Regions from separate parts of the Paenibacillus sp. 2KB_22 genome, predicted to be linked through region 1. Evidence: a T-box and tRNA genes for the amino acid it is inferred to sense, from the RefSeq annotation. Region 1 holds a T-box; the other regions hold tRNA genes.
What was found. The T-box of region 1 lies ahead of argS (arginine--tRNA ligase). A T-box ahead of a tRNA ligase gene usually reads a tRNA of that ligase, here a tRNA-Arg.
Positions count from the first base shown of each region.

Region 1 (5,381 bases):
AGCGTAACCGAAACAAAAGAGTTCATCTTGGATTCATCAAATAACATCATCTCACGAACCAGATAAAAGGCTGGTGGAAGAATACGGCCGACCCATTCTAACGATTCAGGCAAACGTTCGCTTAAGGAACCTTGGATAAACGATAGTAATAACACAATAATGAGAGCAGGCATACTGCGACTAAGCAAGGGAATGTACGATTTTTGAAAGAATACACCGATGCCCAATCCCAACAGTGACAGTCCAAGATGTCCTAACCAAGTCATCATCCACTCCTCACTTGTGGGTTGTCTATCGAACATTCCCGCGAACACGGGATATAACACAGTGATTGCAGTGAGCATGAATTGCATGATCCAGGCACAGATGAATTGACTTGTTACAACCTTACGCCTGCTTCCTGCATGAAGGACAAGCAGTTGATACTGCCTCGCAGGTTCGGTATTCATCACCATTACTCCGAGCCAAGCAGCTGCCAGAAATAACAGCATAGCCGTGACACTGTAGCTGTCCGTAATAGGGTTGGGTTTGTAGGAATAGATTAGCAGCATGGAGATGATATAAAAGATAACCGGTGCAAAATATTTCTGTGAGCGAATGTGATGCCTTAACAAATATCGGGTCAGATGGATCATTGCGCTTCTCCCCCCGCATCATCCATGGAAGAGCTTAAGTTCACAGATTCTGTGACACCTCCACGACTCGTATGTACAGCTGGATGTTGACCTTCCAGCAGACTTTCCATATGTAATTGACTTTCCTCCTGTTGCACAGACACCACCGAACCTCCGGATGCCAGAATCATTCTGAGGACATCATCTGTTGATTGTTGAACCACTCTCCAATCCCACACCCAAAATTTTGCGTTCCCTAAGCTCGTATTACGAACTAAAGACAACACTCCCGGTTGTGATTTGAATGGATCGTCAGCCAGATCCACTCCAGTACGGGTCAGACTTCGAATATATACAACTGGTTCGCCAGCTTGCAGTATATCCTCTCGACTCCAGTAGCGGAGCACGCTGCCTTTCTTCAACACAATCACCTGGTCCGCCAAACGTTCAATAAGCAAAGGTTCATGACAAGCTGTAACGATGCATGTTCCTTCACCCTTCCATTCCCCCAATAAGGATACGACTGCCTCTTGAGCTGGAATATCCAAACCTGATAAGGGTTCATCCAGCAACAAAAGACCACCCGGTCCAGGTAAAAGGGCCTGGATCAAATTTACTTTTTGCAATGTGCCCTTGGACAATAGGGGTAACTTCTGATCGATAGCGGTATCCAGATATAGAAGTTCACTAAGTTCTCTAATCCGCCCACGCAGTACTTCGGGGCGAATGCCCCGAATCCGTCCCATCTCCCACAAGTACTCTCCAGATGTAAAGGGTAAACGTGGCAGGCCATCAACTGCATATCTTTCAGAACCCTTTAATATGCGATGAATCGATCCTGTATCGGGTAACAAAATACCTGCCAACATACGTAGCAACGTGCTTTTGCCCGAGCCGTTTCTGCCAACAAGCACAGCACATTCACCCTGTTTCACTTCCAGATTAATTTGATTCAGTACCTGAGCATGACCTAATCGCTTGCTCACTTGTTGAAGCAATATACCTCGGACTGATGAGTCTGGTGTAGCTTGATCCGACTTCTTGAAAATACCACGTGTACTCCATGTCATTGGGATCACATCCGTTCCGGGGCCTGCACACCTAGCAAATGTAAACTGTACGCGAGTCGTTCGGCAGTACGTTCAGCTAATGCAACCCTGAAGGGTCTTACATCAGATGGTGCATCCGCGATCCGTTCGGCGTGATAGAAGCGGTTGAACGCTTGAGCGACGTCTATTGTATATTTGGCAATGACCGAAGGCTCACTCCGATGAATTGCTTTTGCCAGATACTCGGGATATTCACCGAGCAGTTTCAGCAACGCCCAAGCGGTATCTCCGATACTGGATGAAGTGGTCACTGTTTCATTCTCACCATCCGCAAGGCTGGCGTTAGTCAGATGGTTTTCATTTTCTACACGTATCGCTTCTTCTGCCTTGGCAAGCACACTTTGAATCCGGGCATGGGTATATTGCACATAAGGTCCAGTCTCTCCTTCGAAACTCACGGCATCTTCCAATGAGAAGTCCACATCATTTAACCGATTATTGCGCAGATCACCGAAGATAATAGCACCTACACCAACAGCCTCGGCCACCTTCTGAGGGTTCTCCAGATTCGGGTTTTTCTCCTGAATAATCTGCAAAGCACGAGCGACTGCCTCATCCAACACTTCCTGTAAGAAGAGGACTTTACCGCGGCGTGTAGACATTTTCCGTCCCTCAAAACGCATTAATCCAAACGGGATATGTTCACACTTCGCAGACCATTCATGCCCCATCCGGGAGAGAACCGCAAATACCTGCCGGAAATGCAGCTTCTGCTCGCCTCCGACCACGTATAACAACCGATCTGCCTTCATCACCTCATGACGATACACCGCCGTAGCTAAATCCCGTGTAGGATAGATGGTTGTTCCGTCTTTTTTGATAATCAGGCACGGGGGCATGTTCTCGTCCTCCAGACGTACCACGAGTGCTCCATCACTCTCTTCAAGTAAACCTTTCGCCTTAAGTTCTTCAACCACCGCGCCCATCTTGTCATTGTAAAAGCTCTCCCCCAGCGTATGGTCGAACTGTACATTCAGACGTTCATACATCCGGTTGAATTCCTTCATGCTGACTTCCACAAAGAACGCCCATAACCGCTGTGCTTCTTCATCCCCTTGCTCCAGCTTGCGGAACCACTCCCTTGCCTCCATCTCCAGAGAAGGATCGTTCTCTGCCTCATCGTGGAAGCGCACATACAGTTCCAGGGACGTACGGATCGGATCTGCCTGCAATGCTTCATCATTGCCCCACCGTTTGTATGCTGCGATCTGCTTGCCAAACTGGGTTCCCCAGTCTCCCAGATGATTCACACTTACTGAGGTATAACCCGCTTCGTTATACAACCGATACAGTGCTGCACCAATTACAGTAGAACGCAAATGTCCGATACCGAAGGGTTTCGCGATGTTAGGGGAAGACATATCAATCACGACACGCGAACCCTGACCAAGCTGAAGCTTACCGAATGCGGCATCACCCAGTTCTTTTAGCAGATTCGGCGCGAGCTCCTCCCGATTAAAGCGGATATTTACATACGGCCCGGCGGGAGTCGCTTCAATTCCAACTGCCTGCAAGCCAGTTGCGAGCTCGTTCGCAATAACTGCCGGTGCTTTTTTTAATGACTTCGCCAATGCAAAACAAGGGAATGCTGCATCACCCATCTCCGCTTTTGGTGGGACTTCCAGTAATCTCAGAACCTCTTCTTCATTCAATCCTGTTAAAGGCGCAATATCGGCCGCAGCCTGCTTCATCAACATGTCAAACACTCCTTATCCATTCATTATTGGCTGAAAATAAACACAAAAAAGCTCCCGTCTCTACATAAGAGACGAGAGCTGACTTAACAGTTCCCGCGGTACCACTCTAAGTGAACAGCTGCTCTTCATATGCATCAACATGCATACCAGTAGGACCTGTTCCGCTCGATGTGTATAACGGTCGCAAGCCGGGTTACCCTCAGACAGATCTGGCCTATCCCCAATCGGGATACGTACATCTTTTCGGATAACCATCTCACGGGTGCGGTTCACTCAGGTCATGTCATACCGGCTTCCACCTCTCCCGGCTCGCTGTCATGTATGGATCTGGCTACTCTCCCGATCATTGATATTCTTTGTTTCAATTCATTGCCATCATTATACATACCACAGTCAGACTTGGCAACCTGCATTAAAAATCCCCTACAGAAAGGCAACACATAGGCACATCGTCTCAGATGCCTGTGTTTCACTACCTTCCCTTAGGGGACCAAGGTCATTATCGGTTTTAATTATATGTTCCAGTGAAATAGTAATTATGCTACTGCTGCCATCAACCGGCAAGCTTCTGCACATCTGCGGCAAGCCTCTGCACATGCTTGGCAGTGATCGTGGTTGTGTTTGCCACACTCTGCGGCGCAAGCTTCACAAGCTTTCACACACAATTCGCATATTTCAGCAATGAAATCACTTCCACGTGTCATCGCTTGTGCAGCAAAACTGCAGATCTCCGCACATTCCCGATTCAAACGTATACAATCACGCAGCATCGCCAGATCATATTCTTTCAGACTCGATATGTAACATACGTTGCAAGCATTCATGCACTCCAGGCAAGCATCGATACATTGTTGATATTGTTGTTGTGTCATTTAAAGTTACCTCCCAGGCAAAGTTTGCTATGCTTCTTAATACCCAGTTGGGAGGAATATTGAATCATTTAACTTACTTTATCGCTTCCAATTCCAGTAATTGGTCACGAATGACAGTCTGGTCAAAATGTTCACCTATAAACACAGCAACATTAGGGACATCTCCCTGAGGTGTGATCTTCATGTAGTCCGATTCACGGTAGGCATACTGGAACCAGAAGCGGCTCGCCGTGTCACTAAATGATAAAATGCCTTTTGCTCGATACACATCACGTGGCAATGCGGATACAAATTGTTCAAACGCCTCGCTGTTCACCGGTTGACTGAAATAATGCGTATAGACCATGACATGTTCGTGTGAGGCATGAGGAGTTGCATTCTCGTGACTGTGGTCATGAACATGGCTATGGGATGCGTCAGTATTCGTATCATCGCCTTGGACTGTATGATCTGTATGTTCATGACCATGACTGCATCCATGTGCGCCACAGGCTTCTGTATGCACATGATGATCTTCGTGAGCCGGCTTATCTGCTTCAGAAGCTGAATCACGTACATGCACGTCTGCCCCACTGCGAAGCAACAGATCCATCTCCACCTCACATTTAACTGTAGGGATTACAGGTGCGAAGCCATTCCATTTTGCCAAAAGCTGTTCCAGATCCTTCAGTTCCTGTACACTCACCCGATCCGTTTTGTTCAAGAGAAGCACAAACGCACAGCGAATCTGCTCCTGCATCAGTTTAAAGGTCTGCCCCTTCTGCTCCTGATACAAACCAGATAGATGTGCTGCATCCACAACGGTAATGAGACTTTTCAGTTCCAGTCGCATGTAGAGTGAGGTCTCCGTTACCGCATCCAGAATCTCCATTGGATTCGCCGCACCGGTTGCTTCAATAACGATCACATCGGGTGATTCCTCCTGAACGAGATCAGCAAGTTGCAATCCCAAGTCACCACGTACGGTACAACAGATGCATCCACCTAACATCTCTGTCATGGGAACGGTGGAATCCACAATCTGACCATCCAGATTGACTTCACCTAACTCATTCATGACCACTGCGGGACGCAAACCCTGCTGTTGCC
Region 1 covers NZ_JBFRHG010000001.1:1,149,612-1,154,992, forward strand. Annotated here, with positions in the region: gene AB4111_RS04850 (hypothetical protein) at 1-635, opposite strand, end outside; gene AB4111_RS04855 (ATP-binding cassette domain-containing protein) at 632-1,684, opposite strand; gene argS (arginine--tRNA ligase) at 1,690-3,420, opposite strand; T-box leader at 3,485-3,776, opposite strand; gene AB4111_RS04865 (four-helix bundle copper-binding protein) at 3,957-4,292, opposite strand; gene AB4111_RS04870 (CobW family GTP-binding protein) at 4,366-5,381, opposite strand, start outside.

Region 2 (5,381 bases), on a different contig from region 1:
AAACATTGGAGTTCAAAGCGGATGAGTCTGCTGTCCTTAATGGTAGCGTGGAAGATTTGTACTTCCGTGTTGCTCCTGCGCTTGCCAGCGGATGGGACATCACGTTAGATCCGGCAGCTTCTCTGGAAGCAACGTATGTTGTGAAAAAAGAGGATGGTTCGGTTTATAAAGAGGGAGTCTTTGAAGTACAAGCTGATGCCACCTTTAGCCTTCCTTTAGAAGGATTTGAAGCAGGCGAGTATGCCGTTGAACTTACGGTAAAAGACCAACAGGGGCTTTCGGGTACAGCCAATACGGTACTGAAGTTGGAAGCCGTGGAGACCGAACCTGAAACTCCGGCTACCAAGGCGCCAGGTACGCCTGTATTGTCTCACAATAACTGGATAGGTAACGGCCTGCCAGAGGGCTCGTATATCGTTACAATGAACCTGTGGTGGGGCGAGAACGGAACTAGCTACAAGTTATATGAGGACGGAGTTTTGGTTGATACGCAGAAGTTGACTTACAACGCGCCTTGGGCGCAGTTTGCTCAGACGAAGATCACGGGCAAAGCCAATGGCACATATACGTATGTGGCCGAGCTAACTAACGACAAGGGAACAACACGGAGTCAGACGTTGACTGTTCGGGTGACCAACGCAACGCCAGGCAAAGCAGTTCTCTCTCATGATAACTGGGATGGCGATGGCAACTATAAAGTGACCATGAACCTGTGGTGGGGGACCAACGCTACAGAGTATCGTCTCTATGAAAATGATAAGTTGATCGACACGCAAGAACTCCGTGCAGTAACACCTCTTCCGCAAAGTGCCGTGACTACACTGTCCGGGAAAAAATCGGGTACGTATACGTATCGGGCCGAGTTAATTAACGCAGCTGGAGTTACCAGTACAGACACGATTAAGGTAAAAGTGAAGTAAGTTCCTCCTCATTGAGACTGATTAAATTAATGAAGGAATTGTACTATGCATAAACGGCCTCCATCCTGATTTTCAGGATGGAGGCCGTTTTGTTTTTATAAATGAATGGTATGACTAACCGATCATTCGATTTTTACTGGCTTGAAGCCCTGCAATTAGTAGAGCAATGGCTAGAATGACCTGTATGAGCAACGGAAGGGTCCATCCTTTTGTCCAGTCATGAAGCATGCCGAACAGTAGAGGTCCCACTGCCGCGAGCATATATCCGAAGGACTGAGCCATACCGGACAGGCTGGCAGCTTGTCTGGCATCGTTTGTGCGTAGGACGAAGAACATGGTTACCAGTCCAAACGAAGCTCCACCACCTATTCCTGCCAACGTGACGCCGATGGTAACGAGCGAACCGATGCCACTTAACAATAATGCATACCCGACAATCAAAGAAGAGCACGTTATCGCGGTTAGAACACGCTGATCTCGCGTTCGGCCTGCGAGGATCGGAACGATAAAGGTAGCCGGTACACTAACCATCTGCATCAAGGAGAGCATCCACCCTGCTGAAGTGGGGTTGAATCCTTGCTCAGCGAGAATCTCGGGAAGCCAGGTAATCGTCGTATAGAATATTAGAGATTGCAGACCCATAAATAAAGTAATGAACCAGGCTAGTTTAGAGGTCCTTAGACGCACGGGTGCCCCTTCGCTCCGGGAGGTAACATATAACATCCGCTGGCGTCCTGCGGCGATCTGGGGGAGCCACAAGAGAAGTGCAAGTATGGACAACAGGGCCCACATACCTAACGAAGCGCGCCAACCCATAGATGTAGCTCCGGATAAGGGTACACTCACACCTGAGGCGATGGCGCCAAATATGTTCATGGATACAGAGTATAATCCAGTGACGATACCCACCCGCAATGGAAAATCACGTTTGATTAAACTTGGCAAAAGCACGTTGCTTAATGCAATGCCGCATCCCAATATTGCGGTTCCAGTATATAAGGAGAGAACGGAAGGCAACAAGCGCAAGGCCACTCCAATGGTCACGATGATAACAGCCAATAGTAGAGCAGATTCGAGTCCTAACCGTTTGGCAAGACGTGGTGCAAAAGGAGAGACTGCTGCAAAGGCAAGCAAAGGTAGTGAGGTCAAAAGCCCGGCCATCGTATGGCCGATACCTGTATCTGAGCGGATCATCTCCACTACAGGTCCGGTTGCTGTGATCGGTGACCTCATGGTAGCGGCGATAACGATAATGCCTGCTAATAACAGGCCGAATCTTTTGGATGTCGAAGAATGTTCTTCCTCGGCATGGATGGACGAGTGCTGCTGTACTGAAGATGACATTGATAAAATCTCCTGTTTCCTAAGAAGTTGATATGTATGGATTGTTACATTATCCACCCCGCAAGCATAACATTCTATGTCAACATTGAGCAATGAAATGAAAAAAAGCACCCACAAGAACGCGGGACTCGGACCATCTGGACCTGACAAACTCTAACGAATCGAAGAGGTCTTATAGAACGGATAACCACTATGTTCAGATTCTAATGAACCTCAGCAACGTTAATCAGGTAACTTACTGCAATCTGAGTGAGTTAATCCCCCGGAATGGTGAAATAAGCTCTCTAAGATTCTTAGAATTCCATGATGCTGAATTTTTGGGGGGAATAGAGTTTCCTAGATTCGTTAGATCTTCGATACTGCAACATATCGTCCATATAATGAACGAATCAAACGTTCCAATGCAGCGACACAGCAGGTACCGAACTACCGAAGCGAATGCTCCGACGAACCGTTGGGATTCTCATCCCCAGAACGCAAAAAAAACTTCCCGAAGGAAGTTTTCTTTTTACGTCCCAGGAGGGATACTCTCCTTGCAGTCGAGACTGCGAAGTGGTGCTAACGAAGCGAATGCTCCGACGAACCGTTGGGATTCTCATCCCCAGAACGCAAAAAAAACTTCCCGAAGGAAGTTTTCTTTTTTACGTCCCAGGAGGGATACTCTCCTTCTAGTCGAGACTGCGAAGTAGAGCTACCGAAGCGAATGCTCCGACGAACCATTGGGGTTCTCATCCCCAGAACGCAAAAAAAACTTCCCGAAGGAAGTTTTCTTTTTACGTCCCAGGAGGGATTCGAACCCCCGACCGACGCCTTAGAAGGGCGTTGCTCTATCCAGCTGAGCTACTGAGACATGAATTTTTTCAAGCAAAACTGATTTTATCATATGCATACAGGAATATCAAGCATTTTATTTTAAACTGTTTTTCGTATATGATATTTGGCGGCAGTAACGTGTTTTTCATTATATTTAAGGTTATGTTAGAATATCAGGAGAACTCAAAAATAGATCGACAATCGTTTTAATATATACATCTATTTAGGTTGATTCCAACTGGAGATTCAGGATATAGAGGAGGTGCTCCCATTAAGGAATCCACGACCCCGGAAACCGAGCATAACAACAATATTGTGCTGTTTCCTAAGACGCTGGACTATTACCAGATTCAATTGACAGTTATGCTTGAAAATGAACGGTATGGTGAAGCGATGAAATTGCTTCACTTTTTGCTGCAATGTCAGGGACAGGAAGAGCGCCACTATGATGAATGGCGGGCCCTGCTCGAATGGCTTCAGGCAGCGTTCCCTCAGTATGAAGAAACCTCGCCTGCCGTTCTCGAAGAACGAGAAGAGGAAGAAGAGATTAGTGAGGAAGACATGGCACGGCATCATGCTCGAATGAAGCTTGAACAGGATGATGGCTATGCAGATAAGATGCTTCGCACAGTAATGGAGGAGCCGCTGTCCGAACAGACGATGCTGGCTTTGGAGCAGTTGGCCTATCTGGATCTGCCGAAGATTGACGAGGCACTTACGAGTTGGTTAAAAGACAAGTCGCTTCACCCTCTGCTTCAATTCCGGGTGCTGCAGACCTTGCGTCGCCGAGGTGTTCAAGGTATGATCCTGTTTACGAGAGGCGAAGAGCAGGTTGAAGTCGAGATCGATACCGTGCCTCTTAAACCAGAGGAGTTCCCGCTCCAAATTGTTCAGATTCTGGAACGAGTGGCAGATCAGACGGAGGTTCATGAACCTACGCTCTTTTATTTTGCCCAGGAACTGTGGATACAATATGTCATGGCGGTGTATGGAACCCGCGATTATATATCAATGCTGGAAGAAAATGATTCCATGACAGATATATGGGCAGCAGCTCTACATATGACCGTTGCAGACAGTCTTGGTGGTTCGCATGATGAGGAGAATACACGCTCAATGTATGCTGTGACAGGCGCGATGCGCTTTCGCCTGGAGCAGGCTTATCGTTCCATGAAGCAGTTTGTATCTGCCGGTTTGGACGGCTAATCGAGGCCGGAAACGTTTTCCTTAAACTGTATCAAGGGATTCCCCTTGAAAAAGAATCTAATCTTGTTTATACTAAAATGGTTATTTTGTACGTGATTGCCTACGTGAACATGTGAATTTTGGAGGGGAAAGTATACAATGAAAGCAACTTGGGAAAAGATAGAGAAGAACCTTGGGGTTCTTGAGGTTGAAGTGAATGCGGATCGTGTAACTGCAGCACTCGACAAAGCTTTTAATAAAGTGGTTAAACAAGCAAACGTACCTGGATTCCGTAAAGGTAAAGTACCACGTTCCATCTTCGAAGCACGTTTTGGTGTAGAGAGCCTTTATCAAGAAGCAATCGACATTTTGCTTCCTGAAGCTTATACAGAAGCAATCGACCAAACGGATATTTTCCCGGTTGATCGTCCTGACGTAGATGTTGAACAATTCGCTAAAGGACAAACATTCAAGTTCAAAGCGAAAGTAACTGTGAAACCTGAAGTGACTCTGGGTGAGTACAAAGGAATCGAAGTTGCTGTAGCAAAAGGTGAAGTAACGGATGCAGAAGTGGCTGAAGAACTTGAGCGTCTTCAACAACGTCACGCTGAACTCGTTGTAATCGACGAAGGTTCCGCTGCTAACGGCGACGTTGCAGTAATCGACTTCGACGGTTCCGTTGATGGTGTACCTTTCGAAGGTGGACAAGCTGAACGTTATTCCCTGGAACTGGGTTCCAACACATTCATTCCTGGATTTGAAGAGCAAGTTGTGGGTCTGTCCACAGGTGACTTCAAAGACGTAGAAGTGACTTTCCCAGAGAGCTACCATGCAGCAGAACTTGCTGGCAAACAAGCGGTATTCAAAGTGAAAATTCACGAAATCAAGCGCAAACAGCTTCCTGCATTGGATGATGAGTTTGCTAAAGATGTTAGCGAATTCGACACACTTGAAGAGTACAAAGCTGACCTGAAAACACAATTGGAATCCCGTAAAGCTGACGAAGCCAAAGCTGCACAAGAAAATGCAGTTGTAGAAAAAGTGGCTGAGAACGCTGAAGTGGACATTCCGGCTGCAATGGTTGACAGCGAAGTACAAAACATGATGCGTGATTTCGAC
Region 2 covers NZ_JBFRHG010000004.1:50,442-55,822, reverse strand. Annotated here, with positions in the region: gene AB4111_RS22665 (S8 family serine peptidase) at 1-920, shown strand, start outside; gene AB4111_RS22660 (CynX/NimT family MFS transporter) at 1,035-2,264, opposite strand; tRNA gene AB4111_RS22655 (tRNA-Arg) at 3,041-3,114, opposite strand; gene AB4111_RS22650 (hypothetical protein) at 3,348-4,283, shown strand; gene tig (trigger factor) at 4,422-5,381, shown strand, end outside.
Region 2: it encodes a tRNA-Arg, which carries the amino acid that the T-box ahead of argS (arginine--tRNA ligase) is inferred to sense. The anticodon was not compared.

Region 3 (5,381 bases), on a different contig from region 1:
GATGTTCAATATCCGCAGGTAAGTGGACTTGCCAGCAAAGAAGCTGAAGCGGCCATCAACAAAGTGCTCAAAGATGAAGTGGACACGGCTGTTGCTGCTTTCAAAAAACAAACCACTGAATTTGGCGGGGCAACCGCAAAACGTCCATATGCTTTTGAAACTTCGTATGTCGTGACCTACAATGAGAACGGGGTACTAGGTTTGATCACTCAACGTTATGAGGACTATGCAGGAGCACATGGCATGACGACTCGTACCGGCCACACCTTTGCACTGGACACAGGCAAGGAACTTACGTTAGATGATGTGCTGCAAAATAACAAAACCATGCGCGAGACGTTGGGTAAAAAAGTGGGCGAGCAACTGAAAGCCCACGGTGGATACCTGGAAGGTTACAAAGGGTTAAATAAAGACCAGGATTTCTATGTGACACCAACGGGTGTAGTTGTGTTCTTCCAGTTGTATGAATATACGGCGTACGCAGAAGGCTTCCCTGAAATGCCATTTACGTATAAAGAGCTTCTCCCTAAAGGCACAGAACCTTTTAGTAATGTAACTGGAACCAAATAACGAACTATTAATGTGCACTTTTCGGTTATCCTTCTTATAAAATGAAAAAGAAGCCCTCATCATAATTATGATGAGGGCTTCTTCTCGTTAGACAACACAATGAGGTGTTGCTGATTACGTTAGGTATTGATATGTTAACGCGTAGACCGGGGTCTACAGCACACTTAGATGCCTTGGGAACCTACGTTTTCAATAACTTTATCAATGATACCGTAATCGGCAGCTTCAGCAGCACTCATGAAGTAGTCACGATCTGTATCTTTCTCGATCCGCTCCAGTGGTTGACCTGAACGCTCAGAGATGATGCGGTTCAAGGTATCACGCATTTTCAGGATGCGGCGAGCACGAATTTCGATGTCCGAAGCTTGACCTTGAGCACCACCAAGCGGTTGGTGAATCATGATTTCACTGTTAGGCAACGCAAAACGTTTCCCTTTTGCACCAGCATTCAGCAAGAATGCACCCATGGAAGCCGCCATACCTACACAGATGGTAGATACATCCGGTTTGATGAATTGCATTGTATCGTAAATGGCCATACCGGCTGTAATCGATCCGCCTGGGCTGTTGATGTATAAGTGAATGTCTTTCTCCGGATCTTCCGCAGCCAGGAACAACATCTGTGCCATAATGGCATTAGCCACTACATCATTAACATCGCTACCAAGGAAAATAATACGATCCTTCAGCAATCTGGAGTAGATGTCATAGGCGCGCTCACCCCGGTTGCTCTGTTCAACGACCATTGGAATAAAACTCACGTGAAAAACCTCCTCGGAATGTAAATGTTATTGGTGTTTATATTTAAACTGTTACCGTATTACCCACATAATAAACAATTCCAAACAAAAAGTCAAAGAAAGTCAAACTAACTTGCAAAAAAAAGAAACCTTTCCGGTTTCATTGGTTAAAAGGGTTATGAGCTGTTAAATAAAAGTGGCGCGCCCGCCAAGAATCGAACTTGGATCTCAGGCTTCGGAGGCCTACGTCATATCCATTGGACCACGGGCGCACATTATGTGACAGCAATAATGATTATAGCTCATGAAATATTTAATTGCAAGCAGTTCGTGATGTGTATTGGTTTGGATTACCCTAAAAATGATCATGATGAAGAAGAGTGGATAAAGAGTGCATTTAAGTAAATGCTATTAGAGGTTTTGGACATGCGTATGAAATGTGATTCTGAGCGATATGTAGATGGAATTCATTTGTTTCTTCTATATATGGTATACGCGAGCTAGTCCTTGATCATGGAAGTCTAGGATTGTGAAAATAGGCGCGTACAAACGCTGAATGTGTGTCGAAATAACACGTTGAAACACTTGCATGTCACGTCAGTTTTAGGTAGAATAGACGTGGGACTTAAAAAGTTAACCCGGGACGTTTTAGGGCCACGAAAGAGAGCTTGGAACGAGAACTTGCGGGAGTGGAAAGCATGCGAACGATTTTAGAAGTACAAAAGCAGCTTCTGCCTGATCTCATGGATATCTTGAAAAAGAGGTATACGATTCTGCAACAGATCATGTTATCGGATGTGATCGGACGGAGAACGTTAGCTAATTCCATGCAGATGACCGAGCGGGTTCTGAGGGCTGAGACCGATCTGTTAAAGGCTCAGGGACTTATTGAAATTGACAGTGCAGGAATGAAGATCAGCGAGGCAGGGTATGATTTGCTGCAGCAGTTAGAGCCCGTAGCCAAAGAGTTGTTCGGATTATCCGAGCTGGAAGAGCGCATCAAGCAAGCCTACGGTCTGCAAAAGGTAGTTGTGGTTCCTGGCGATTCGGATGTTTCTCCATTTGCCAAAAGGGAACTGGGCAGAGCCGGAGCGAAGGCTCTCGGCAATATCATGAGTGACAACGACGTTGTCGCCGTTACTGGCGGCTCAACAACGGCCGAAGTCGCAGAGCAACTGACTCCGCCAACATCGCTCAAAGGTGTCTGGTTCGTACCGGCACGCGGTGGACTTGGAGAAAGCCTTGAAATTCAGGCAAATACGATTGCATCCACGATGGCAAAACGGGTAGGAGCGCAATATAAACTCCTGCATGTACCGGATTTGCTTAGTGATCATGCCTATGAATCATTAATCCAGGACCCCAGTGTTCAGGAGATTCTGCAGCTGATTCGAAAATCGCGGATTGTTATTCATGGCATTGGTGATGCCGTGGAGATGGCGACACGACGTAAACTTGCGACGGAGATCATAGATGAACTTCAGGAGCAAGGAGCCGTATCTGAATCTTTCGGTTATTACTTTAACGATCAGGGTAAGGTGGTACATACCATGCTTACACTGGGGATGCGACTTCAGGATATTGAACGAACCGATGTAGTGATTGGAATCGCAGGTGGCAAAAGCAAAGCTGCTGCTATACATTCCGTGTTGCGATTTGGTCAGGAAGATATTCTGATTATTGATGAGGCTGCTGCCGAAGTCATCGTTGCTGAAATGGAATAAAGTTTTACTTTGCAACACAACTATTGTTGTCTTGACGGACTTCACCGTCTGTCTTGAATATATAAGTTTCATAAAAAAAATTAATCAAAACTTGGGAGGAACTTACTCATGATTAAAGTAGGTATTAACGGTTTTGGACGTATTGGACGCTTGGCATTCCGCCGTATTCAAAATGTAGAGGGCATTGAAGTAGTAGCAATCAACGACTTGACTGACGCTAAAATGTTGGCTCATTTGCTCAAATATGATACAACTCAAGGTCGCTTCGATGGCGATGTTGAAGTACACGATGGCTTCTTCAAAGTGAACGGCAAAGAAGTTAAAGTATTGGCTAACCGTAACCCAGAAGAACTTCCTTGGGGCGACCTGGGCGTAGATATCGTTCTGGAATGTACTGGTTTCTTCACAACTAAAGAAGCAGCTGAGAAACACTTGAAAGGTGGAGCTAAGAAAGTTGTTATCTCCGCACCAGCTACTGGCGACATGAAAACCATCGTTTACAACGTAAACCATGAAATCCTCGACGGTACTGAAACTGTAATCTCCGGCGCATCTTGCACAACGAACTGCCTGGCACCTATGGCAAAAACGCTGCAAGACAAATTCGGAATCGTTCAAGGTTTGATGACTACAATTCACGCTTACACTGGCGACCAAAACACATTGGATGCTCCACACCCTAAAGGTGACTTCCGTCGTGCTCGCGCAGCAGCTGAAAACATCATCCCTAACACAACGGGTGCTGCTAAAGCAATCGGTCTGGTAATTCCAGAACTGCAAGGCAAATTGGATGGTGCAGCTCAACGTGTACCAGTAGCTACTGGTTCCCTGACTGAGCTCGTAACTGTTCTGGGTAAAAAAGTTACTGCTGAAGAAGTTAACGCAGTAATGAAAGAAGCTTCCGACCCACAAACTTTCGGATACACTGAAGACGAGATCGTATCTTCCGACATCCAAGGTATCACTTTCGGTTCCCTGTTTGATGCAACTCAAACTAAAGTTCTGACTGTTGGCGACCAACAATTGGTTAAAACTGTAGCTTGGTATGACAATGAAATGTCCTACACTGCACAATTGGTTCGCACTTTGGAGCACTTTGCAAAAATGATTAAGTAATATCTGCAATAACATAGAGCGGAAACAGATGCTATATTGTTTCCGCTCTTTATATATCAATATTTTGCAAATTTCTCAAAAACACCAGGATTGACAAGGGATTTCAGCCCTTGATGGGTCCACCAAATACATGGGTGCGGAGGAAATACAGATGAACAAAAAAAGTGTACGCGATATCGAATTGACAGGAAAACGGGCTTTTGTCCGTGTAGATTTCAATGTGCCGCTCGAAGATGGTAAAATTACAGATGACAAACGTATTCGTGCAACGCTTCCTACAATCAACTTCTTGATTGAAAAAGGCGCTAAAGTCATTTTGGCAAGCCACATGGGTCGTCCTAACGGCGAAGTGGTTGAATCCTTGCGTTTGACTCCAGCAGCGGAGCGTTTGTCTGAATTGTTGGGTAAAACAGTCGTTAAAGCTGACGATTCTGTTGGTGACGCTGTTAAAGCTCAAATCGCTGAACTGAACAACGGCGACGTACTGTTGCTTGAAAACGTTCGTTTCCACGCAGGCGAAGAGAAAAATGATCCGGAACTGGCAAAACAATTTGCTGAACTGGCTGACGTTTTCGTTAACGATGCGTTTGGCGCGGCTCACAGAGCACACGCTTCGACTGAAGGAATCGCTCACTTGCTTCCAGCGGTGTCTGGTTTGTTGATGGAAAAAGAACTTGAAGTGTTGGGTAAAGCAATCTCCAACCCTGAGCGTCCTTTCACAGCAATCATTGGCGGATCCAAAGTTAAAGACAAAATCGATGTAATCGACAACCTGCTGAACATTGCAGACAACGTGATCATCGGTGGCGGTCTGACTTACACGTTCCTCAAAGCACAAGGACATGAAATTGGACAGTCCTTGCTGGATGACTCCAAACTTGATGTTGCTCTCGGTTTCATCGAAAAAGCGAAAAAATTGGGCAAAAACTTCTACCTGCCGGTAGATATCGTAGTGTCTGACGATTTCAGCGCGAAAGCAAACACACAAATCGTTGATATCGATGGCATCCCAGCAGATTGGGAAGGAATCGACATCGGTCCTAAAACACGTGAGATCTATGCTGACGTAATCAAAAACTCCAAATTGGTTGTATGGAACGGACCAATGGGCGTATTTGAAATCGAGCCATTCTCCCACGGTACTCGTGCAGTAGCGGAAGCTTGCGCTGAGACAGAAGCTTACACTGTAATTGGTGGCGGTGACTCCGCAGCAGCAGCTGAGAAATTCAAA
Region 3 covers NZ_JBFRHG010000008.1:37,511-42,891, forward strand. Annotated here, with positions in the region: gene AB4111_RS27660 (stalk domain-containing protein) at 1-570, shown strand, start outside; gene clpP (ATP-dependent Clp endopeptidase proteolytic subunit ClpP) at 735-1,331, opposite strand; tRNA gene AB4111_RS27670 (tRNA-Arg) at 1,508-1,582, opposite strand; gene AB4111_RS27675 (sugar-binding transcriptional regulator) at 2,009-3,034, shown strand; gene gap (type I glyceraldehyde-3-phosphate dehydrogenase) at 3,143-4,150, shown strand; gene AB4111_RS27685 (phosphoglycerate kinase) at 4,302-5,381, shown strand, end outside.
Region 3: it encodes a tRNA-Arg, which carries the amino acid that the T-box ahead of argS (arginine--tRNA ligase) is inferred to sense. The anticodon was not compared.

Region 4 (5,381 bases), on a different contig from region 1:
TGTGCTCAGGAAATTACCGTAGTTGATGCTTCCGGTGATATTCTCCTTTTCAACAACAGCGCCACTTTCGGTGTATTGAGTTACATCAAGCACTTTGACAAAAGCAGCAGGATCGATGGTGTTCACAGCCTGAATGCGGCCAGCACCTTGATCAAATACATCAAACTTGGTTGTATCCAGCACTTTACTATTGTTCATGAGCGCAACTTTGATATCAAATGGCGTCCAGTCCGGATGCTTCTCAATCAACAGTGCAATCAACCCTGCTACATGAGGTGTAGCCATACTTGTACCTGATTTACGATCATAAGCTTGTGCGTAATCTGCGTCTGGCTCATCCTTGCCGTAGGCAGGAATCGTAGACAGAATGCTTGTACCTGGTGCAACAATATCCGGTTTGATGTCCAGCGTTACCTTGGCAGGTCCACGTGAACTGGATGAATTCATCTCATCGCCCGGAGTTTGAGAACGTTCAAAATCACTAAAGCTCACTTCAACGGCTTGTCCTGCGTCTAGATCAGCCTTGATAACCTCTCCATCTTCTTTGGACATGCTCAGTGTTGGAATGAGTTCAAAGTTATCGCCCAGACTTACACCGATTGGACCCGGGATGTTGTTATATACGATAACAGCCACGGCTCCAGCCGCTTTGGCATTGGCGATTTTCTCTACAAATGCGAGTTCACCACGCTGTATTAATGCCACTTTACCTGTAAAATCCTTACCTTCAAAATCAGTTGGCTTACCCAGTGCTGCAAATTCAAGCTCATATTTCCCTGTCAAAACAGTTTCAGGATCTGCTGACAGGCTCCATCCCATCAGATCCAGACGGTAAACCGACTCTGTAACAGCCAGTGGAGTTTCAGTTGGAGCAATTACAGACTCTTCTTCCACAGGAGCAGCTTCAGGAGCAGCTTCAACCGGTGCAGAAGGCGATGCAGATGGCGTATTTTCTTCAGTTGCAGTTTCTTCTACATTCGAAACTCCAGCTTCGTCAGAAACCACATCCTCCACAGTTGCTGCACTTTCTTCAGTAGCAGTTGCGGGTACACCTTGCTCTGATCCTTCAGACTCATCTGTTCCAGGTGCCGTCCCCAGTTCAGGAGATGGTTCAACCTCTGGCACCGGTTGTTGTTCAGGCAGGGTCTCTTCGCCTTCTTCACCAATCCAGAAGTGAGTATCCGCTGTAATAAGCTGACTAGGGCCTGTAGAGTTACCTACCGTAATAGCCATGGCAGACGCACCCGGAGAACCGAGTGTATACCGGTTGGGTCCGTCATTGCCACTGGCAACTACTGCTGTCACACCAGACAACATCGCATTATTCAGGGCTACCGAGGTAATATAACTTGGATCGTTAGCGGCATTCCCCAAAGAGAGATTAATTATATCCATGCCATCTTCAACGGAACGATCAATTCCGCCGAGCACCCATGAGGTTTGACCACTACCATACGGCCCAAGTACACGGTATGCATAGATATCTGCTTCAGGAGCAACGCCAACAATCCCGTAATCCCCTGCTTCACGAGCAGCAATGGTACCGGCTACGTGCGTACCGTGGGATGTGTAAAAGGCACTTCCCCTTTCGTTAAACTCAGGTTCCCCTGAACTTTTCCATTCTTGATATGTCGCTTCATACGGATCATTGTCGTTACCAACAAAGTCCCATCCGCCTTTGTAAGCTTCCTGCAAATTAGGATGTTCATAGTCAATCCCTGTATCGATGACACCCACTTTGATGCCATTTCCTTTGTAACCCAGATCCCATACTTCAGGTGCACCAATAAAAGGCGCAGTGTCTTTCATGTACGGGTTCACTTCATCTGTCTCAGGCGCTATTGTAAATTCAAGGTCAGGATATACGCTGACCACGCCAGGTATTTGAAGCAATTGTCCCACTTGGTTTCCTTTAAGCTCAATCGCTACACCATTTAGGGCATATGCATATTCTTCCAATACTTCATGTTTGATTTTCTTCTGAGTGAGGCTATGTACAAATGACTGTTGTTGTTGCTCAACTTGAGTCACAGCCTTTGTTTCCATAGAGGAGGTAAAAGATTTTCCGGAGAGGGTTGATTCACCTTGCGCTACTGCAACAGGTTTATTGGAAAGCTCAACGATCACTCGGGTGTTCTCTCCACCCAGGCCTTCCAAGCTTTTATCCAAAAATGGATCTGCGGCAAGTTTGGCTTCCCGTCCTGCCAGAATCTCTCTCCATTGTTTGGCTTCGGCTGTACTGGGTAAGTTCTCAAGCTGAATAACTGAATCTGCGGGAGCGGCTCCAGCCGCGGGGAGAATAATGGAAAAGACCATCAGAACACTTAATAACGTGGATATCAATCGTTTACTCAAGGCTTTGCCCCTCCTTTTAAATGTGAATACCTCACCACATGATGGGTTCCTGCTGTTCGCACGTACTGCAATACGCACTCCAATTTCACCACCTATCTGCAAGAAGATTGACCCTTGGTAAATTATTCTATCAAAATACCACATTTTCCTTCTAAATACTTACAAAAATGATATAAAAATTACTTATATGGGTCTTGAGTATGATAAAAATTTCAACTTGTAATTATTTGTCGTTTGAATATTTCATTTTTAAAATAATGCATCAAAAAAAAGACCAAGTGCCTCTTTATCAGAAAGAGATTCTTGGTATACAGGTGAAGTTTTTTAGTGCACAAAAGCTAAATGTAATTCGTTTAACATCAATAAATATCACAAAAATCAACTTCATTCTGGCTTCACGGCTTCAATACGCAGACGCTTGTAATCTGCATACAGAGCATCATCTTTCCAAAGGTAAGGCATCACGATTTGACTGGTTTCATGGCATATTTTTTGTATCTCATCATGACTGAAACCTTCAAAATAGTCTCCTCCAAAATGAGCCAACCAGCCTACTATACCCTGCTCACCATCTTCCAATCTGGTAGGACGGTCATAGTGATAGGCATGACGCACCAGAAATCCGCCTTGTTCTAAAATATGGCTATATTCTCCGATCGACGGAAAATACCAAGGATTACGTTCAGAAGCAAGAATGCCCGTGTTTCGCTCGATAACCTCTTCTAATGCGTTCACAATAGTCTGCACGTTTCCTTTACCACCGAATTCTGCTACAAATCGCCCCCCGGGCTTCAAAGATTTCCATATACTATCCACCACTAATCTCGGACTTCGCATCCAGTGCAGGGCTGCATTGGAGAAGACGGCATCATACAGTCTATTCGTCTCAAACTGATGACCGTCTCCTTCCACGAACTCGATTCCAGAGAATTTCTCCCTCGCACGGCGAATCATGTCCGGCGATGCATCCATACCCATAACTTCAGCTTCGGCCAGAGAAATCTCATACGTCAAATCCCCCGTCCCGCAACCCAGATCAAGAATGTATTCCACTTTTTGGGGTTGAAGCCAAGAGATCAGGTTTTTGCCATATCCGGAGACAAAAGCCAGTTTATTGTCATACTCATCTGCTTGCCATTGATTTAATGATTTCATGGATACCACCGTCACTTTCGTTATTGATATCCTCATTGTGGCATAGAATTGTTTATTATTTAAATATATAAATTCTATATTATTTATAGGTATAACCAATAAATGAATTTTCCCCTGAACGCAAAAAAAACTTCCCGAAGGAAGTTTTCTTTTTTACGTCCCAGGAGGGTTACTCTCCTTCCAGTCGAGACTGCGAAGTGGTGCTAACGAAGCGAATGCTCCAACGAACCATTGGGGTTCTCATCCCCTGAACGCAAAAAAAACTTCCCGAAGGAAGTTTTCTTTTTTACGTCCCAGGAGGGATTCGAACCCCCGACCGACGCCTTAGAAGGGCGTTGCTCTATCCAGCTGAGCTACTGAGACAAATATGTATAATAAATTTTCGGCGCGGTTCTTATTATACTCTGATTTCTATATTTTTCAATAGTTTTATAAAAAAATTAATAATTATACTTAAATGCGAGTTCAAAAGGCATCTTCATAATCAACAGCGGATTTTTTGAACAACCTCTATACATGTACTTTACCGTATAATTCTCATACTCCAGTCTCTTTAAGAATATGATAGCTTGAACCAGGTTATATTGAGGAGATTGGGACATTTAGAGCAACATTAACATAAGACATTTTCAATGTCAGAATTGCTGGGTAATCTTTTGCATACATACATTTCAATGATGCATTGAAGGAGTGAATCGTCATGAGACAACTTTTATCTGCCCTATCCTACTTTAGTATTTTCTTTGCCCCGTTCCTATTTCCGATCATCGTATGGATTGTTGCCAAGGATGCATACATTGAGGGACATGCCAAACGCGCCTTATTCTCACATGTATTCCCCTTTCTTGCTGCCATTCCGCTATTTTATTTCTTCGTGACTGCACATAGCCTGGGTTCCGCCGTCGGCTTTGTCATTCTGTTCTTTGTGATCTACGGATTAAGCTTTGTATACAATGTGGTCAAAGGGATTCAAGTGCTGCGTGAGTACGCTTGATCACATCTCACCTGAATCTGACCTCGCATGACAAAACCCGCCCTTCAACAACGGCGGGTTTTTCCAGTCACAGATGCAGTCACAACAACCAGCAACACCAATAGATCACTGTCTAGTATGCACAACATTGAATTCGATCCCGCTATCAACACTTGTGTTGCAGGAACGTTCCACCTGTTAAGCCTTCCCGATTAGATAACGCTGAAGCGTTGGACCAAGCAAACCAAAAGCAAACAACTCATTTTGAAACTGAGCCTTGTCTTCCTCCACTGTCATACCTTCGCTGTTCTCAAATGCGGTTTCTGTCGCCTCTTCAAACGCGGTATGCATATTATTGTTATACCAGTCGATCGCTGAATCAGAGTGATTGCGTACAATCCGAACGACTTCCAGTGAATTTCCAGGTTGAGTAGAGGCTACGTATACAAGTAATGACGGATCTCCTGCATTTCCAGGCTGCACTTCCACTTCTGCACAGGATAATCCGTCTACCTCGGTTAATCTGCGTATTTTAGCATCTTGAATGGCATACATTGCTCATCGCGCTCCTTTTCCTTTGTGCTTATCAAGTAGTTTGTTCAATCTGGTATCGTGTCTCTGGTGTGCCTAATCGGTAAATCTCCCGATACACCTGCTGTAATATCGTTTCATACGCCCGGTTAACGGACTCCTCCGGTGTATCTGGCCATGGGAATACCATGCCAGGAAAGGCCTCTTCCTCCTTTTCCTGCATGAGGTTCAGCAGTCCCAGTAATTGCTCCGCTTCCTGCGGCGTTGCCTGAATGATCCATTCATACGATGTTACCGACGGATCCGGAATAACGGAGCGGCCCATGACAGACACATAATACTTCATACTGTCCATTGCATGTTCTCT
Region 4 covers NZ_JBFRHG010000004.1:56,508-61,888, forward strand. Annotated here, with positions in the region: gene AB4111_RS22665 (S8 family serine peptidase) at 1-2,355, opposite strand, end outside; gene AB4111_RS22670 (class I SAM-dependent methyltransferase) at 2,740-3,510, opposite strand; tRNA gene AB4111_RS22675 (tRNA-Arg) at 3,800-3,873, opposite strand; gene AB4111_RS22680 (DUF4870 domain-containing protein) at 4,211-4,504, shown strand; gene AB4111_RS22685 (hypothetical protein) at 4,682-5,038, opposite strand; gene AB4111_RS22690 (hypothetical protein) at 5,070-5,369, opposite strand.
Region 4: it encodes a tRNA-Arg, which carries the amino acid that the T-box ahead of argS (arginine--tRNA ligase) is inferred to sense. The anticodon was not compared.